4 regions of the Vibrio sp. EA2 genome follow, and region 4 is predicted to be linked to each of the others. Evidence: predicted binding sites of a transcription regulator. Region 4 holds the regulator's gene; each other region holds the start of a gene.
What was found. The regulator CRP, encoded in region 4, controls carbon source genes, mostly activating them, when cyclic AMP is high. The targets are predictions, from matches to a motif close to TGTGANNNNNNTCACA.
Positions count from the first base shown of each region.

Region 1: RXX31_RS21925 (CTP synthase) is a predicted target of CRP. The motif match lies at 2,523-2,538, and genes of this name have one in related genera.
Region 2: cytR (DNA-binding transcriptional regulator CytR) is a predicted target of CRP. The motif match lies at 2,835-2,850, and genes of this name have one in related genera.
Region 3: rppH (RNA pyrophosphohydrolase) is a predicted target of CRP. The motif match lies at 2,844-2,859, and genes of this name have one in related genera.

Region 1 covers NZ_JAWLID010000018.1:17,146-21,631, forward strand. Annotated here, with positions in the region: gene eno (phosphopyruvate hydratase) at 1-715, opposite strand, end outside; gene RXX31_RS21925 (CTP synthase) at 798-2,438, opposite strand; gene mazG (nucleoside triphosphate pyrophosphohydrolase) at 2,653-3,444, opposite strand; gene relA (GTP diphosphokinase) at 3,673-4,486, opposite strand, start outside.
Region 2 covers NZ_JAWLID010000011.1:60,392-64,877, forward strand. Annotated here, with positions in the region: gene hslV (ATP-dependent protease subunit HslV) at 1-500, opposite strand, end outside; gene RXX31_RS18820 (SPOR domain-containing protein) at 844-1,389, opposite strand; gene cytR (DNA-binding transcriptional regulator CytR) at 1,546-2,550, opposite strand; gene priA (primosomal protein N') at 2,885-4,486, opposite strand, start outside.
Region 3 covers NZ_JAWLID010000006.1:49,714-54,199, reverse strand. Annotated here, with positions in the region: gene RXX31_RS14255 (DUF1127 domain-containing protein) at 1-60, shown strand, start outside; gene RXX31_RS14250 (NADP(H)-dependent aldo-keto reductase) at 195-1,229, opposite strand; gene RXX31_RS14245 (DUF6482 family protein) at 1,384-1,695, shown strand; gene mutH (DNA mismatch repair endonuclease MutH) at 1,713-2,393, opposite strand; gene rppH (RNA pyrophosphohydrolase) at 3,012-3,533, shown strand; gene ptsP (phosphoenolpyruvate--protein phosphotransferase) at 3,536-4,486, shown strand, end outside.
Region 4 covers NZ_JAWLID010000022.1:15,733-20,218, forward strand. Annotated here, with positions in the region: gene RXX31_RS22970 (hydrolase) at 1-154, shown strand, start outside; gene RXX31_RS22975 (YheU family protein) at 239-451, shown strand; gene RXX31_RS22980 (phosphoribulokinase) at 590-1,459, shown strand; gene crp (cAMP-activated global transcriptional regulator CRP) at 1,700-2,332, shown strand; gene RXX31_RS22990 (DUF1338 domain-containing protein) at 2,638-3,429, opposite strand; gene astD (succinylglutamate-semialdehyde dehydrogenase) at 3,660-4,486, opposite strand, start outside.

The DNA.
Region 1 (4,486 bases), on a different contig from region 4:
TACCTAGCTCGTAACCTGCAAGCTCAACAGCTTCTTTGATTGCAGCTAGTGCAGCAGCGTTAGATTCTAGGTTAGGAGCGAAACCACCTTCGTCACCAACTGCAGTGCTCATACCTTTGCCTTTAAGAACTTTAGCTAGGTTGTGGAATACTTCTGCACCGATACGTAGACCTTCTTTAAGAGTTTTCGCGCCAACTGGTTGGATCATGAACTCTTGGATGTCAACGTTGTTGTCTGCGTGCTCGCCACCGTTGATGATGTTCATCATTGGTAGAGGCATAGAGAATTGACCTGGAGTGCCGTTTAGCTCAGCGATGTGCTCGTATAGAGGCATGCCTTTCGCTGCTGCTGCAGCTTTAGCGTTTGCTAGAGAAACAGCTAGGATAGCGTTAGCACCGAATTTAGATTTGTTTTCAGTACCGTCTAGTTCGATCATTACTGCGTCGATTGCAGCTTGGTCTTTAGCATCTTTGCCAACTAGAGCTTCAGCGATTGCGCCGTTTACAGCTTCAACTGCTTTAAGAACACCTTTACCTAGGAAACGTGCTTTGTCACCGTCACGTAGCTCAAGAGCTTCGCGAGAACCAGTAGATGCACCAGATGGCGCTGCTGCCATACCTACGAAACCGCCTTCTAGGTGAACTTCAGCTTCTACTGTTGGGTTACCACGTGAGTCGATGATTTCACGACCTAGAACTTTAACGATCTTAGACATTAATGTTTCCTCTCGTTTCAAATATAAATGTCAATTTTAAAGGGCAGCAGCACAACCTTCGCCGCTGCCCGCATCCCTTTACTTACTTCTCGAACTCGCCGCGTGAGAATTGACCCGCGGCTTTAACGAAGCCTGCAAACAATGGATGTCCATCGCGAGGCGTCGATGTAAATTCTGGATGGAATTGAGCCGCCACAAACCATGGGTGTTCTGGGTTCTCAATCATCTCTACTAGCTTCTTGTCCGCAGACAGACCAGAAACTTTCAGGCCAGCTTTTTCGATTTGCGGACGAAGATTGTTGTTTACTTCGTAACGGTGACGGTGACGCTCATGGATCGTCGCGCTACCATATAGTTCGTAAGCTTTTGTCCCTTTCTGTAGGTGACAAAGCTGTGAACCAAGACGCATAGTACCACCAAGGTCAGACTTTTCAGTACGCTCTTCGACGTTACCTGATTCGTCTACCCACTCTGTGATCAAACCTACCACAGGGTACTTCGTTTCTTTGTTAAATTCTGTTGAATGTGCACCTTCCAGACCCGCAACGTTACGCGCGTATTCGATTAGGGCAACTTGCATACCAAGACAAATGCCTAGGTAAGGAACGTTGTTCTCACGTGCGTATTGAGCCGCACGGATTTTTCCTTCAACGCCACGATCGCCGAAACCACCAGGAACCAAGATTGCGTCTAGCCCTTCTAAGAGCTCAACACCTTTGGTTTCAATGTCTTGTGAGTCAACGTACTTGATGGTCACGTTTAGACGGTTTTTCAAGCCTGCGTGTTTTAGCGCTTCGTTTACTGATTTGTAAGCATCTGGTAGTTCGATGTATTTACCTACCATACCGATAGTGACTTCACCGGTTGGGTTTGCTTCTTCGTAAATAACCTGTTCCCACTCAGAAAGGTTAGCTTCAGGAGCGTCAATACCAAAACGAGCACACACAAGATCATCGAGACCTTGAGATTTAATCAATTGAGGGATCTTGTAGATTGAATCCACATCCTTCATTGAAATGACCGCTTTCTCTGGAACGTTACAGAAAAGTGCAATTTTCTTACGCTCGTTCGCTGGGATCATGCGGTCGCTACGACAAACTAGGATGTCTGGCTGGATACCGATCGATAGCAACTCTTTTACAGAGTGCTGAGTTGGCTTAGTTTTTACTTCGCCAGCGGCTGCTAGGTAAGGAACAAGCGTCAGGTGCATGAACATGGCGTTTTCACGGCCGACTTCGATCGCCAACTGACGGATTGCTTCCATAAACGGTAGTGATTCGATATCACCGACCGTACCGCCGACTTCAACGATAGCTACATCGTGACCTTCAGAACCAGCGATCACACGATCTTTAATTGCGTTCGTGATGTGAGGGATAACCTGAATCGTTGCACCTAGGTAGTCACCGCGACGTTCTTTACGAAGTACGTCGGCATAAACACGACCTGCTGTGAAATTGTTACGCTTGGACATCTTAGTGCGAATAAAACGCTCATAGTGGCCAAGGTCAAGGTCAGTTTCAGCGCCATCTTCCGTGACGAACACTTCACCGTGTTGAATCGGGCTCATAGTGCCTGGGTCAACGTTGATGTAAGGGTCAAGCTTCATCATAGTCACTTTAAGACCACGAGCTTCTAGAATAGCCGCAAGAGATGCTGCTGCAATACCTTTACCTAGAGAGGATACAACCCCGCCAGTAACAAAAATGTAATTTGTCGTCATGTTTAACCTGAAATTGGTTGAATGAGGGAAATGGAGTGCTTCTGGACGGGAGATAAATATACCAGAAGCTCCTTACCGCCACAACGTGAAATCTATCACACCGCAATTTTTTATTTTTTGCTTCAAATCAAAGTGGACAAAGAGAACAAGGATGCATATTTATCTTCTTCGTCAAACTGGTCTCAAAACCGCTTCTTGTCACTTGACGCCCGCACTACTCTTCTTTTTTCACTTCATCCCAGAATTCATCAAGCTCAGTCAGAGAGCAATCTTTTAATCCCCTTCCGGATTGAGCTACTTTCACCTCTACCTGCTTAAATCGTCGCGCAAACTTTAAATTCGCCTTACCTAATGCCACTTCAGGGTCTTTACCAAGATGACGAGCCAAGTTCACCGTCGCAAAAAGTAAATCACCCAGTTCGAGTTCTACTTTCTCTTCATCCGGGTCAACTTGAATGGCTTCTTCCATTACCTCATCAATTTCTTCCTGGACCTTACCTACAACCGGCCCAAGCGAATCCCAGTCAAATCCAAATTTAGCGCATTTTTTCTGAATCTTTGTAGCACGCGAAAGCGCCGGCAAAGAGTTTGGTATTGAGTCTAGAATACTTTTTTCTTCTTTGCCTACTTGTGCTTTTTCTTTCGCCTTTTCCGCTTCCCAATTGGCATTAATTTCAGCATCAGATTCGAACTCAGCATCGGAAAAAACGTGAGGATGACGGCGAGTTAATTTTTCATTCACGGTTTCAACCACCTCAGAAAAATCAAACAGCTCCTGCTCTTTCGCCAATTGGCTGTAAAAAATAACCTGAAACAGCAAGTCACCCAGTTCTTCTTTGAGGTTGGGCCAATCGCGATTCTGAATTGCATCGACGACTTCGTAGGTTTCTTCTATGGTATGCGGAACAATCGTATCGAAGCTCTGCTTCATATCCCAAGGGCACCCTCCCTCCGGATCACGCAATTGCGCCATGATCGCTTCAAGCTGTTCAATTGGATGACTCATAACCTTTTCCCCTAAACAAAGCGTTCCTTTTAACAAGGTATTCTTATAGACAAAAAGGCGAGCAGCATAACCACTCACCTTTTAAATTAATTCACTAGTGCGTTTTTACTAAACAGTTGGCTCTTTTAGCAAGGCAGCAAACTTATGAGCCTCCTGAGCATAGCCCGCTATGTGATGGAGCGAATAAGTGCAGCTAACGCAGATAAAAAGCTAAATGTGACGTAAAAACTAGCCGAGGCGTTTTACAGACATAACATCTCTGATCTGCTCAACACGTTTCGACACGCGAGAGAGTGCTTCAATATTGGTCACTTCCAGATCAAAATCCATGATGGCAAGCTGGCGACGATAATCGACGCGGCTCTTCATGCTGGTGACTTTGATTTTCTCATTCGCAAATAGAGTGGTGATGTCTTTTAACAAACCACCACGCTCCATGGCTTCTACTCGTACGGTAAGAATATAGGAACCGACAAAACCACTGCCCCAGACGGTATCAATGATGCGTTCTGGCGCATGATGACGCAGTTCTTCCAGCTGTTCGCAGTCACTGCGGTGAACGGAAATACCACGGCCTTGCGTAATATAGCCACAGATATCATCACCTGGGATTGGCTGACAGCAACGCGCAAGGTGCGTCATTAGGTTATCAACCCCTTCAACCACTACCGCATCTTTCTTCGGCCGGCTCTGAACGGGTGATTTATGCTCAGCTTCCTGAAGTTTTTCAAGTGCTTGCTGATCTTCTTCTTCTGCGGTTGGTTTATTTACCAACGCATTGATGTGGTTAATAACCTGGTTAATACGTAAATCACCACTACCCACACCAACAAACAACTCATCAGGCGTCCTAACGTTGAATCGCTTAAGCGCGTAATGCTCAGCATCTTTCATGGTCGCGCCAATTTTGACCAGTTCGTGCTCTAGGATTTCACGACCTGCCTCTAGGTTTTTCTCACGGCTTTGCTTGCGGAACCAAGCATTGATTTTGGCGCGAGCTCGACCAGAATGAACGAACCCTAATGACGGGTTTAGCCAGTCA
Region 2 (4,486 bases), on a different contig from region 4:
TGATTGTGGTTGGTGAATACACAAATGTCACCCGCAATGTTCAATGCTTTTTCCGCGATTTCACGAGCGTCCAGGTCTGTGTTTTCTAATAGCGCCGTTGCTGCTGCTTGCGCGTATGCACCACCAGAACCGATCGCAATTAGATCATTTTCAGGCTGCACTACATCACCATTACCCGTGATGATTAAAGAAGCGGTTTCGTCTGCTACAGCAAGCAGTGCTTCCAGTTTGCGAAGTGCGCGATCACTACGCCAGTCTTTTGCCAGTTCTACAGCCGCTTTGGTCAAATGGCCTTGGTGCATTTGCAGTTTGCTTTCGAAACGCTCGAAAAGGGTGAAGGCATCCGCGGTACCGCCAGCAAAACCAGCCAGTACTTTGTTGTTGTATAGGCGGCGAACTTTACGCGCGTTACCTTTCATTACGGTATTGCCTAGAGATACTTGGCCATCACCCGCGATGACGACTTTATTATTTCGACGTACAGATACAATGGTAGTCACAGTCGACCTCTTAATTATTTCTCTTTGGATGTAATACTGTATATGGGGTAGGGGAAAAGGGGATTCAAGGGGGGAAGAAAAAGGTGTTAGGTTAAAGAGATACTAGGTTTTAGAGTTCTAGGACCTCGGTACTAAACGCTTTGTCATCCTGAACAGCGACGAAGGAGCGTGATTCAGGCTCTACTTATCCAGTGCCTTGATATTAAAGGTACTCGCTTAGATTGACATCGTTGCTGTTAGTAGATTCCTGATGTCGCCTAGGCTCCTCGGAATGACGGTGTCGTTGGTTTTTTCGGTAGTCCGAAACCTAGGACCTAGCCCCTAGGAGCTAGGTCTTCTATTTTTAATAATTCTCTTTCCAAATCGCACACGGTTCGATTTTGGCTCGCTGCAATTTATGGCGATCTTTCTCAGCATCGCGCTTAAATTTGTATGGACCTAAAATAATGCGATACCAAGAGCTGCCTTCTTTCTTGACAATTTTGCTCGTCAATCCCTGGAAAGCAATCGAAAGTTTACGTTCTTCAGCCTGAGCCTGGGTCTTATAAGCGCCACACTGCATGATGTAAGGGATTTTCGACACTTGGATCTCTTTGGCGACCACTTCCACTTCGCGATTAGGGAGAGATTCCACATATTCCCACTTTTCTTCGGGTGGGGGAGGTAAATCTGTTTTTGCCTTAGGTTTGCTTACCGGAGTTGTTGGTTGCTGCACAACCGGTGGCTGGGGCTCTGGATCATTGTTTAGTAAGTAAAGACCATAGCCAAAGCCGCCCACTAGCACGATTGCCAGTAGACCACTACGCCAAGGCTTCTTTCTGGAAGGTTGTTTTTTTGTCGACTTTTTTGGGGTTCCACGCCCCCTTCTTACATAATCTCTGTTTGCCACGGTCATTTTTGATCATCAAGAATTCTTGCAATTATGTTAATCCAGAACGAGTTGAGAAAACACCCTGTTGAATGAATCTTGTTAGGTGGGAGGGGAAAGGTTTGAAAGAGAGGACCTAGGACCTAGTCACCTAGACCCTAGGATCTTCTCTTTAATCTATCTCGCTGGTGGCGCAGCGCTTCCACGAACAATCAGGTTTGTTTCTAGAAGACGAGACCCTGAATGGACATCGTGCCCTTTTAGAAGCTCTAGCATCATTAGCATCGCTTGTCGGCCAATCTCGTAGCGAGGCTGAGAGATGGTCGTTAACGGAGGATCACAGTACTGAGCGAAATTGATGTCATCAAACCCGACTACCGACAGATCTTGTGGGACGCGGAAACCGAGCTTTTTCGCTTCTTGAATGGCACCGATTGCCATCGTGTCACAGTGGCAGAAAATCGCGGTTGGTGGCTCGTGTAGCTCCAGCAACTTACGTACTGCTTTTGCTCCGCCTTCAAAAGAGAATTCGGTGACAATACTGTATTGTGGTTCTTTGTTTATGCCAGCACGACGCAATGCTTGTTGGTAGCCTTGTTGACGGAATTGACACAATACCGCTGTATCGGGACCTGAAATTTGCGCAATACGTTTATGACCAAGCTGGGTCAGGTAATTGACGGCTTCAAATGCTGATGTCAGGTTATCGATATGAACGGTTGGTAGCTCCAGTTCAGGAGCAAATTCACAGGCCATGACCATAGGTGGCAGGTTTTTTTGTTCGGGTTTGCTGACATCAAACGGTAAGTCGGTACCAAGTAGCAGCATCCCGTCAGCTTGCTTAGTAAAGACCAGGTTCACAAATGAACTTTCGCGTTTCTTTTGCTGACCGCTATCGCCAAGCAATACGAGATAGCCGTGCTCCATTGCAGCATCTTCGATACCACGAATGATTTCAGAAAAGTAGGGATCGCAGATGTCAGGAACGATCGTAACAATGGTCTTCGATTCGTTTCTGCGTAAATTACGTGCTAAAGAGTTTGGTGAGTAACCCGCCTCAAGTACCGCGTCTTCTACTCGTTTTCGCGTAGACGCTGAGACTTTCTCCGGGTTCATTAGTGCTCGAGATACCGTCGCGGTAGATACTCCCGCAAGCTGGGCAACATCCTTCATTGTCGCCATAGTTTTAAAACCTCTCAAATAATTCGCCAAGATGACGTTAATCCCCCAGAGTGAAATTGTTGTAATTGAGTGCAGAAAACGCTCGCTTTACCATCACATTGTTGTTGATTATTTAGTGGGTAAAGTGCTTTTTCATTGCCAGAACAACATTTCAATGTTGGGGAAACGTTAAAGTGTAAATTTAAAGTATTTCGTTACAAGAAACGAAGACTTTACTTAATGGGATAGTCTATTCATTTCTATGGTGAAAGTTACGGTCTGTTTAACAAAAACCACAATGATAGTGTGATTTTTGTCACATTAAAAGGTAATTCATTACATAGCTAAACGTTTGCTAGCTCAGGTCCTGTGGTTCTATGTCTAAATTCCAACGCACTTTCTTGGCATTAGGTAACAACTCAATAGCAGGCTTTGCACTGGTTAATAACTTTTGCATCAATGAACGATGTTGAGTTTGCAGCAAAAGTTGCCAGCGATATTTACCTGCGCGTTTGGCCAGTGGGGAAGGGGTCGGACCCAGCACCATACAGGTGTCGTCAAATAATGGGTGTGACTCAAGAGTAAAACGAACCTGACGCAGGAAGTCTTCTACTATTTCACTTTGGTTTGCTTCAGCCTTAAACAGAGTCAGGTAACTGTACGGGGGCAGCTGTGCTAATTTTCGCTCTTCTAAGGCGGTCATCGCAAAGTGGCGATAATCTTTTTGCAGCAGTGCCTGCAATAAGCTGTGCTCTGGGTGATGGGTCTGTAAAATCACTTCGCCAGGTTTACTTGCACGCCCAGCCCGTCCCGCAACCTGAATAAAAAGCTGAGCGAGGCGTTCAGAAGCGCGAAAGTCACTGCTATATAAGGAACCATCCACATCCAATAGTGCAACCAATGTTACGTTCGGAAAGTGATGCCCTTTGGCAAGCATTTGCGTACCAATCAAAATCTGGTATTCACCTTTGCGAATCGATTCTAAGGCATCTTCCAAGCTGCCTTTACGACGGGTACTGTCTCTGTCGATACGAATGGCTTTGTACTCAGGGAAGAGCTGCGCCAACTGATGTTCTAACTGCTCTGTGCCTACACCGACCGTTACTAACTGAGTGGAACCACATCCCTGACACTGATGAATTACGGGTTGCTGTGAGCCGCAATGATGGCAACGTATTTCATTGCTGTATTGATGGAAGGTGTAATAGGCATCACAGCGCTTACATTCTGCAATCCAACCACATTCATGGCACATCAGAGCAGGGGAGAAACCTCGGCGGTTAAGAAATAGCATCACCTGATTACCCGCTTTCAGGTGTTTACGCATGTCAGCAATCAGTGGGGCAGACAATCCACTTTCTAAATATTGACCTTTAACATCGAGTACTTTATTGGTGGTTGGCACTGCGGAGCCCGCACGCTGAGTTAGTGTGAGGTGGTGGTATTTACCCGATAACGCATTATGCAGCGTCTCTAATGCCGGAGTTGCAGAGCCAAGCACAATCGGTACTTGCTCTTTGTGCGCACGCATAACGGCAACGTCACGAGCGTGGTAGCGCAAACTATCTTGTTGTTTGTATGAAGCGTCATGTTCTTCATCAACAATAATAATGCCAAGGTCTGCGAATGGCGTCAGTAGAGCTGAGCGGGTGCCAATGATGATTCCGGCCGCTTTATCTCGGGCAGATAACCACGAGTTTAAACGTTCGGTATCATTTAAACCTGAATGTATCACTTCTACAGGTACGTTGAAGCGATGCTTAAAACGATTGATGGTTTGTGGGGTCAGGCCAATTTCTGGCACCAGAACTAACGCTTGGCGACCTTTTTCTAATACAGGCTTGATCAGATTGAGGTAAACCTCGGTCTTACCGGAGCCTGTTACCCCCTCTAATAAATAGCAGGCAAAACCCGTTTGGCTGTTCACGCTGGCAATGGCGAGCGCTTGCTCATGGTT
Region 3 (4,486 bases), on a different contig from region 4:
CTGGTTGAGCGTCGAGTTCGTCATCTTCGCCGTGTTTTAACTGCGCGAATACCGACGTAATTCATAGCGTGTTGCGCTTCGTCTGTTTGTTTTACACACGATAAACAAGTTCAGCACGCTATAAATCAGAATTCCGAAAGCGTTAATTGAAATAGAGCTAAACAGGCTGACCTTGATGATCAGCCTGATTCATTTTATGGGCAAGGGTTGGAGTAGGTTGTACCAATTGCCTGAATTTCTGTTAACAGTTCGTCACTGAGCTGAAGATCAATACTATCAATATTGGCTTTTAACTGGTCGAGGTTAGTCGCACCAATAATATTGGAAGCAACAAAGGGACGCTGATTCACGAATGCCAGTGCCATTTGTGCCGGGTCTAAACCGTATTCTCTCGCCAGGTTGACATACGCTTCGGTTGCTTTAACGCCTTGCGGTGTAAAGTAACGAGCAAAGCGCTCCCACTTAGTGCAACGAGCACCCTCTGGTTTCGCTCCATTGAGGTATTTACCCGTTAAGCAGCCAAATGCTAATGGTGAGTAGGCTAATAGCTGTACGCCCTCGTAGTGGCTAATTTCAGATAAGCCCACTTCAAAGCTGCGGTTGAGTAAGTTATAAGGGTTTTGAATAGAGACGATACGTGGTAAGTCATGTTTTTCTGCCAGTCGCAGCAGTGACATTACGCCCCATGGCGTTTCATTTGATACGCCGATATAACGAACTTTACCTGCGTTAACCAGCTCGGTCAGGGCTTCCAGAGTCTCGATTAACGTCACTTCTTCTTGTTTATCTGGGTAAGGGTAATTGAGTTGACCAAAGCAGTTAGTTTGACGTTGTGGCCAATGGAGTTGGTATAGATCGATGTAATCTGTTTGTAGTCTTTCCAGGCTGGTATCAATCGCATCGTGAATATTGCGACGATTCAGGCTCATATCTTCGCGAATATGAGGAACGTTACGTGGCCCGGCGACTTTTGTTGCCAGCACGACTTTTTCGCGTTTGCCCGATTTTGCGAGCCAGTTTCCGATGTATTGTTCCGTCAGACCTTGGGTATCGGCATTAGGCGGTACTGGGTACATTTCAGCGGTATCGATGAAATTCACCCCATGATCCAAGGCAAAATCAAGCTGTTCAAACGCTTCTTTTTCTGTATTTTGTTCACCGAATGTCATGGTGCCGAGGCAGATTTTACTAATCTCGAGCGACGAGTGCGGCAGTTTAGTATATTGCATTTCACTTCCTTGAGAGTCACCAACGTATTGCGTTACCCCAATATAGGGGATTTTTAGCCTCTCTCGCAAATGATTTGCGTTTAACTGCTTAAGATGACTCGAAAGCGCTTGATACTCTAACTACACTTAGAGCAAGTGGTAAAGGAGGTGAATCATGCAGAAGCATCAATTGGACATGTGGCTACACGGCGATCACAAAGACAGCTATAAAATGCCAAAAGTCTTTGTGATCGGCTGTTCTGATGTCTCTGACTATTTGCTAGCAGTGGAATACAAACACCAACTTGAGCCGATCAAAGACGGCGAAGATCCTATCCATTTTGGATCACTAGAATTGGTGAAAGAAGAGCTGCTCAAGTTGGGGTTCAAAAAAGCGTATTTGAGGCTACACAACGCATACGATGAGTGCGGTAGTAATGGTGTGGCCGCATATTGTGATATTGAATTATCACTCGTCACACACTAAGTCGTTGAGATCATTGGTCACTCAGATTGTGTATTGATGTAATGTTTAAGCAGAATCTGCTCGGTAAACTGTGTTCTGAGATAAAATCCTCGGGGCAGGGTTTTTATTGGCTTACCGTTTGAGCTGTACGCTTCCGTTTGTGCTTTTGCATTGGCGGCTTTTGGTCGTAAATGAAGGGCTTCCCCGTGTCTGGCGGAAATTTGATCAAACTGACCCAGTACGATCATTTCCATCAGCTCTTCCCAATCGTTACGTAAAATACGCTCTTCTTCTTCGTCAGGCGACCAAATTAAGGGGCTGCCGACCCGGCGCTCTGCAAGGGGAATTTCTCGCTCACCTTCAACGGGTACCCAAAGTACACGAGAGAGTTTGTTTCTTACGTGGCTGGTTTCCCAGGTAAGACCTTGCACACCCGTCAAGGGCGCAACACAAACGAATGTGGTTTCTAATGGTCTACCTGAATAACCAATCGGAATGCTTTTTAATTCGATCCCTAATTTGGAGAAGTCTTGTTGGGGCTTACTTCCGGCTGGAGCACCCAAATGCCATTCAAGCAGCTGGCCCACCCAGCCTTTGTCTCTCTTTAAGTTTTCAGGAACGATCATCCCGGCTTCTTGCGCGAGTTCCGCAAAACTCAGGCCGGCAATATCGTGAGCACGCTCCATGAGCTCCGCTTCTGTTTGTGGTTCTGGTTTCATATTGGCTGGGGGCTATTTCAAAACCCATAGTTTAACAAATTCCGAAAAAAAGCACTGTTTAAGATTTCAACGAGGTGGATTAAGAATGATCAATTCATAACTTATCCACAGGGAGCTAAGGGTGTGGTGGGATCTAAGTCAGGGCTGGATGAATTAACAGGGGTTTGAACGGGTTTTTAGGCTTGATTTTATCAACATGTCATGAAGCTCTACTGGATAAGTGTGGATAAATTGTAGGTTGGTGGATCTTTGACCGATCTGTTTTTGATGAAAAGATCATCAATGATTTTAAGATCATTTAATCACCGTTTTTATGTTTAATTCATTTATTATCAATATCTTATTTTTATTTTTTGTTTTCATTATTTAAGTGGTACGCCATTGTTTTGAACAAAAATATTCTTTGCCCTCGAATTCTTCACAAAGTTATTCACAGAAAAGGTGAATAAATGTGGGCAATGTCTCACTCTTGTGTTGATAAAGTATTTGTTGGCTAAAAGATATCCAATAACGGTGTAAAAGTAATAAATCTTGCTCATATCACATCAGTAAGTTTGCTAGTCATGGGGATATGTGGAAAAATCACGGTAATAAAAAATTATTCATAGAGGTTAGCCAGTGATAGATGGCGATGGTTACCGACTGAATGTTGGTATTGTGATATGTAATAACCATGGTCAGGTCTTCTGGGCTAAACGATACGGGCAACACTCATGGCAATTTCCACAAGGTGGAATTGACGAAGGTGAAACACCTGAGCAAGCAATGTTCAGGGAGTTATATGAGGAAGTCGGTTTAACGAAAAAAGACGTTAAAATCATTGCAACAAGTCGTCATTGGTTAAGATATAAACTACCAAAGCGATTGGTGCGTTGGGACTCCAAGCCTGTTTGTATCGGCCAAAAACAGAAATGGTTTCTGCTGCGATTAGAATGCGATGAATCTCGCATCAATATGCAACGCGGGAAATCCCCTGAATTTGATGGTTGGCGGTGGGTAAGTTATTGGTACCCAGTTAGGCAAGTTGTTTCTTTCAAGCGAGACGTTTACCGTCGTGCAATGAAAGAGTTTGCTTCTTTAGCCATGCCTTTTCGAGAAAGAAAAGCGAAAGGGAAAAGAAAAAAGCAACGTAGAGGATAGTCATGCTCAGCCAGCTAAGGGAAATAGTTGAAAAAGTCTCCAGAGTCGAAGATGTGCATCTGGCCTTTGATATATTGGTTAAAGAGACTTGTGCTGCCCTTCGCACAGAGTGTTGTACTATTTATCTTGCTAATGAAGAAATGCAGCGCCTTGAGTTAATGGCGACTCAAGGCCTGACGTTTGAAGGTGATAGCATCCATATCAACTTCAATGAAGGTTTGGTCGGGTTAGTTAAGCGTAGCGCTGAACCACTCAATCTTGCCGAAGCTTCCAAACATCCCGAGTTTAAATTTTTCCCTCAACTCGGAGAGCAAATTTTCCACTCCTTTCTTGCCACTCCGATTATTCATCGCAAACAAGTGTTGGGTGTTTTAGTTATTCAGCAAAAAACGCCGCGTTTGTTCAGTGAAATGGAAGAGTCATTCCTCGTCACATTATCGGCGCAGTTAGCGGTATTGATTGCTCACGCACAAAATCTTGGTCATTGGCAACTGGCTTCGAAACCGACCGTTTTGAAAGGGGTTCCTGCGTCGACAGGTGTAGCTATTGGCGAGTTCTGGTTTGATAACACACAACCTAGCTTGTCCGATGTTTTTCCTGCCTCTACGCTAGACAAAGAGCGTGAATATGAGCTCTTACTGGTCGCGATTGAGCGAGCTTTGAATGATTTCCGCCGGATGCGTAAGAAGCTGGATAGCGAAATCAATAAAGACGCGTTAGCTATCTTCGATTTGTTTACTCACTTGCTTAATGATCCGATGTTGCGTGGTGATCTTAAGAAACAAATCGAGAAAGGCGATAGGGCTGACTGGGCACTGCGACAGGTTGTAGAGTCTTACTCGAATCGGTTTGCCAGAATGTCTGATGTATACATGCGTGAGCGAGCGCAGGACATCAGAGAACTGGGCCAAAGATTGCTTTATTTCTTGCACAATAGTGAGCAAGAGAATTCT
Region 4 (4,486 bases):
CGATTATCGCCTGTATGAGCATGGTGGGCATGTCGGTTTTATCTCTGGCTCGGCCTTAAAACCGAAGTTTTGGCTGGAAGAGGCATTGCCTTCCTATTACGAAAGCATCGCTGCGGATCACCTTTCTGCTGTATCGAAACTCAAGACACAGTAAACTTGCCGTTGTTGACCTTTAGGACGAGTGATTACCACAAGGTCAACGCAACCAATCCATCTATCATCAAATTCTGAGGTATTTATGGTCATTCCTTGGCAAGACATTGCACCAGAGACACTGGAAAACCTGATTCGTGAATTTGTTCTGCGTGAAGGGACAGATTACGGCAGCGTTGAAGTCTCCCTGCAAGATAAAATCGATCAGGTTAAGTTGCAGCTAGAGAAAGGCGAAGCGGTTATCGTGTTCTCCGAACTGCATGAAACCGTGGATATTCAATTAAAAGCAAAGTATTAATACCTTTTACCTAACCCCCTCACATTTTACCGTATCCCACTCGATGACAAGCCGTTGTTACGTGCTATAGTGGGTTATCTCGCATGCAGTAGATACCTACTGCATCTTAAAGGAAAGTAATTTTCGACAAGGTTTGTCATGTCAGCTAAACACCCAATCATTGCAGTAACCGGCTCTTCCGGTGCCGGCACGACCACTACATCTGAAGCCTTCCGCAAGATGTTCAATATGATGAACGTCAAACCAGCTTGGGTTGAAGGTGACAGCTTCCATCGCTTTACCCGCCCGGAAATGGATATCGAAATTCGTAAAGCGCGCGAGCAAGGCAGACACATCAGCTACTTTGGTCCACAGGCCAATGACTTTCCTGGTTTGGAAAAGTTTTTCCGCCAATATGGCGAAGAAGGGACTGGCAGCATACGTCGCTATCTGCACACCTTTGATGAAGCAGTACCGTATAACCAGATGCCAGGCACTTTCACACCGTGGCAAGACCTACCAGACAACAGCGATGTACTCTTCTATGAAGGGCTGCACGGTGGCGTGGTCGATGGTGAAGTGAATGTGTCGCAACATGTTGATTTTCTGATTGGCATGGTACCGATTGTGAACTTGGAGTGGATCCAAAAATTCGTCCGAGATACGCGCGACCGCGGCCACTCAAGAGAGGCCGTTATGGACTCTATCGTGCGCTCAATGGACGACTACCTGAATTACATTACTCCGCAGTTTTCACGTACCCACATTAACTTTCAGCGTGTACCAACCGTAGACACATCAAACCCACTTAACGCCAAAGGCATCCCGAGTCTGGATGAAAGCTTTGTGGTAATTCGCCTACGTGGGATCAAGAATGTCGACTTCCCTTACCTGTTGGCCATGATTGACGGCTCGTTTATGTCACGTCACAACACGATAGTCGTGCCGGGCGGTAAGATGAGTTTTGCAATGGAGCTGATCGTGAGGCCTATCCTACAACAACTGATAGAAACAGGAAAAATTGGCTAAAAATCTCGCTTTCGGAGTGTTTACTTTTCATACCGTGATCATGTGCACAGTTTTGCGTACAAAATAGCAACCATGGCACGATTAAAATCAAGAAATCATCCTAGAAAAAGGATACTATTTCTTACCGAAACACAAGATAGCTTGCAGCATATAAAAAGTGCTCTTATTCTAGTAAGTCTGATTCAGGCTTAGCTAAAATATGGATAGCGCAAGCGTACCCTGCAGAGGAAGTGAGATATTATGGTTCTAGGTAAACCTCAAACCGACCCGACATTAGAGTGGTTTCTTTCACACTGTCACATTCATAAGTACCCTTCAAAGAGCACGCTGATTCACGCTGGTGAAAAAGCTGAAACCTTGTACTACATCGTTAAAGGTTCTGTTGCGGTTCTTATCAAAGACGAAGAAGGTAAGGAAATGATCCTTTCTTACCTAAACCAAGGAGACTTTATTGGTGAACTTGGTCTATTCGAGGAAGACCAAGAGCGTACAGCTTGGGTTCGAGCTAAATCTCCTTGTGAAGTTGCTGAGATTTCTTTCAAGAAATTCCGTCAGCTTATCCAAGTAAACCCAGACATCCTAATGCGTCTTTCTGCGCAGATGGCAAGTCGCCTTCAGGTAACCAGCCAAAAAGTGGGTGACCTAGCGTTCCTAGACGTAACTGGTCGTATCGCTCAGACGCTTCTGAACCTTGCAAAACAACCAGACGCGATGACTCACCCAGACGGCATGCAAATCAAGATCACTCGCCAAGAAATCGGTCAAATCGTTGGCTGTTCTCGTGAGACAGTTGGTCGTATCTTGAAGATGCTAGAAGAGCAGAACCTGATCTCTGCGCACGGTAAAACTATCGTCGTTTACGGTACTCGTTAATCTAAGATTCGAGTAGTGTAAATAAAATAATAAAGCCACCAATGGCAACATTGGTGGCTTTTTCTATTCAGGTAAGCTTTCAATTCCCTAGTGAGCGCTATGCTATCAGGAACCGAGTTATACCAATCCGGAAAATTAACTGGTCAGGGAACAGGGTTCGATAAACAAACTCTATTTGCCATGGATGGCAAATCGAAGCCCCATAGATGCGTTCTTATAAACATACGGTGCGTGTTTGTTTTCGATGCCTGTTTTCTGGTTCTCTATAACCACTTTCTTACTTGGATTGGTATTAACTACAGCGACTAGCCATTCGTGCTCTCAAAGATTTTATCAGCGGATGCGGCTACAAAACCCGGGTAAAGTTCCCCGTTTTCCATTGGGTAGCGTTTGGCGAATTCGTAGAATCCACCCGGAATGATCTCAGAGCCGCCAGTAAAGCTTACTGCTACTTTATCCGCCATGGTTGAAGACTGCTCAAGCAACACTTCTGGAGAACCTTTAACTTCACCGCCTGACTCGTTAATCACAAATCCAGACTGACGTAAGTAATCGTTCACTTGCTTCACTTCATCGTATTGATTGAGTTGATTCACACTGACTGTGAAATGGTTAGCGCCATACCCATGTGCCGCCAGCCAGGATGCGTATTCACTTTCTTTAGCCAGAGTCTGGTAATCCGAAAAACTGAGATCCCATAAGCGGCCGCCATGTAAAAATGCGCTATCAGACAGTTTTTCTGCATCCACTTGCGCGACCAGCTTCGCCACAACCGCTTGTAGCTCAGGTGAACACTCTTCAACTTTAAGCTCACTGATGAACACTTTTGGTTGTTTAGGATCAGGATGCTCGTAGTGCTTCGCAACGAGTTTTTTACTCTCAAACACATAATCACCGCATGCCTTATAGCCAATGGCTAAGAACGGCTTAGCCAGCGTCTCAATACCAAGCGGCTCAACATTGAATGTGCGCAGTGCAATATGGTCATTAATCAGAGGCTCATCTTCCTGAAGAAGTTGATGAACTTTTGCAGCAGAGGGGCAAAGACGCTGGATATAGTCTTGCCATAACGATTCAAATAACACATCAGGGGTCATAACGGCTCCTTGTTACGAGATGTAGGCTAAGAATGTTGGCGGCTCGTTCACAGCTATAACACTGTCCAGAATAATGAACGAGCAGCCTAACCTGTGGCGGAATGTCAGTCAGTCGCACACTCATTTTTAATTATTTTCATGCCGATCTCATTAAGACTCCATACTTTAATGATGCATCGGCAATCCGAGCCACGAAGTACCGTCGTGGCTCTGTTGTTTGTTGTTGAAACTTAAAGTTCTACACCTGGGCTCAATGTCGCAGGCAGTAGTGTTTCGCCACCTTCCATTGATGCCATTGGGTAAGCACAGTAGTCAGCCGCGTAGTACGCGCTTGGACGAAGGTTACCAGAAGCACCTGGACCACCAAACGGCGCGTCACCACTTGCACCAGTCAATTGACGGTTGCGGTTTACGATACCTGCGCGGATATGGTCAACGAAGTATTCCCACTCTTGGTCATCAGTAGAAACTAAGCCCGCAGACAGACCAAAGCGAGTATCATTCGCCAGTTCCACTGCTTTTTCCAAGCCTTGGTAACGTACAACTTGCAGCAATGGGCCGAAGTATTCTTCATCCGGCAACTCAGCGATATTTGTCACATCAATGATGCCCGGAGAAACAAACGCCGCTTCACCCGCTTTCGCTTCGATTAAGCTCTCTCCACCGAGTGACTGTAGGTTAGCTTGCGCATCAAGAATGAACTTCGCCGCCGCAACAGAAATTTGTGGTCCCATAAACGGTGCTGGTTCTGCAAATGGTTGGTCTACGCGAATCTTATTCGTCGCTTCAACCAATTTAGTAATCAATGCATCACCTTTTTCACCAAACGGTACGTATAGGCGACGTGCACAGGTACAACGTTGGCCAGCACTGATGAAAGCAGACTGAATAATGGTGTACACCGTAGCGTCTAGCTCACCGTAGTTTTCAGAGATAACCATTGGGTTGTTGCCACCCATTTCGAGCGCCAGCATTTTTCCAGGTTGACCTGCAAATTGGCGGTGCAGAATGTGGCCAGTGTTTGCACTACCGGTAAATAGGACACCGTCTATACCTT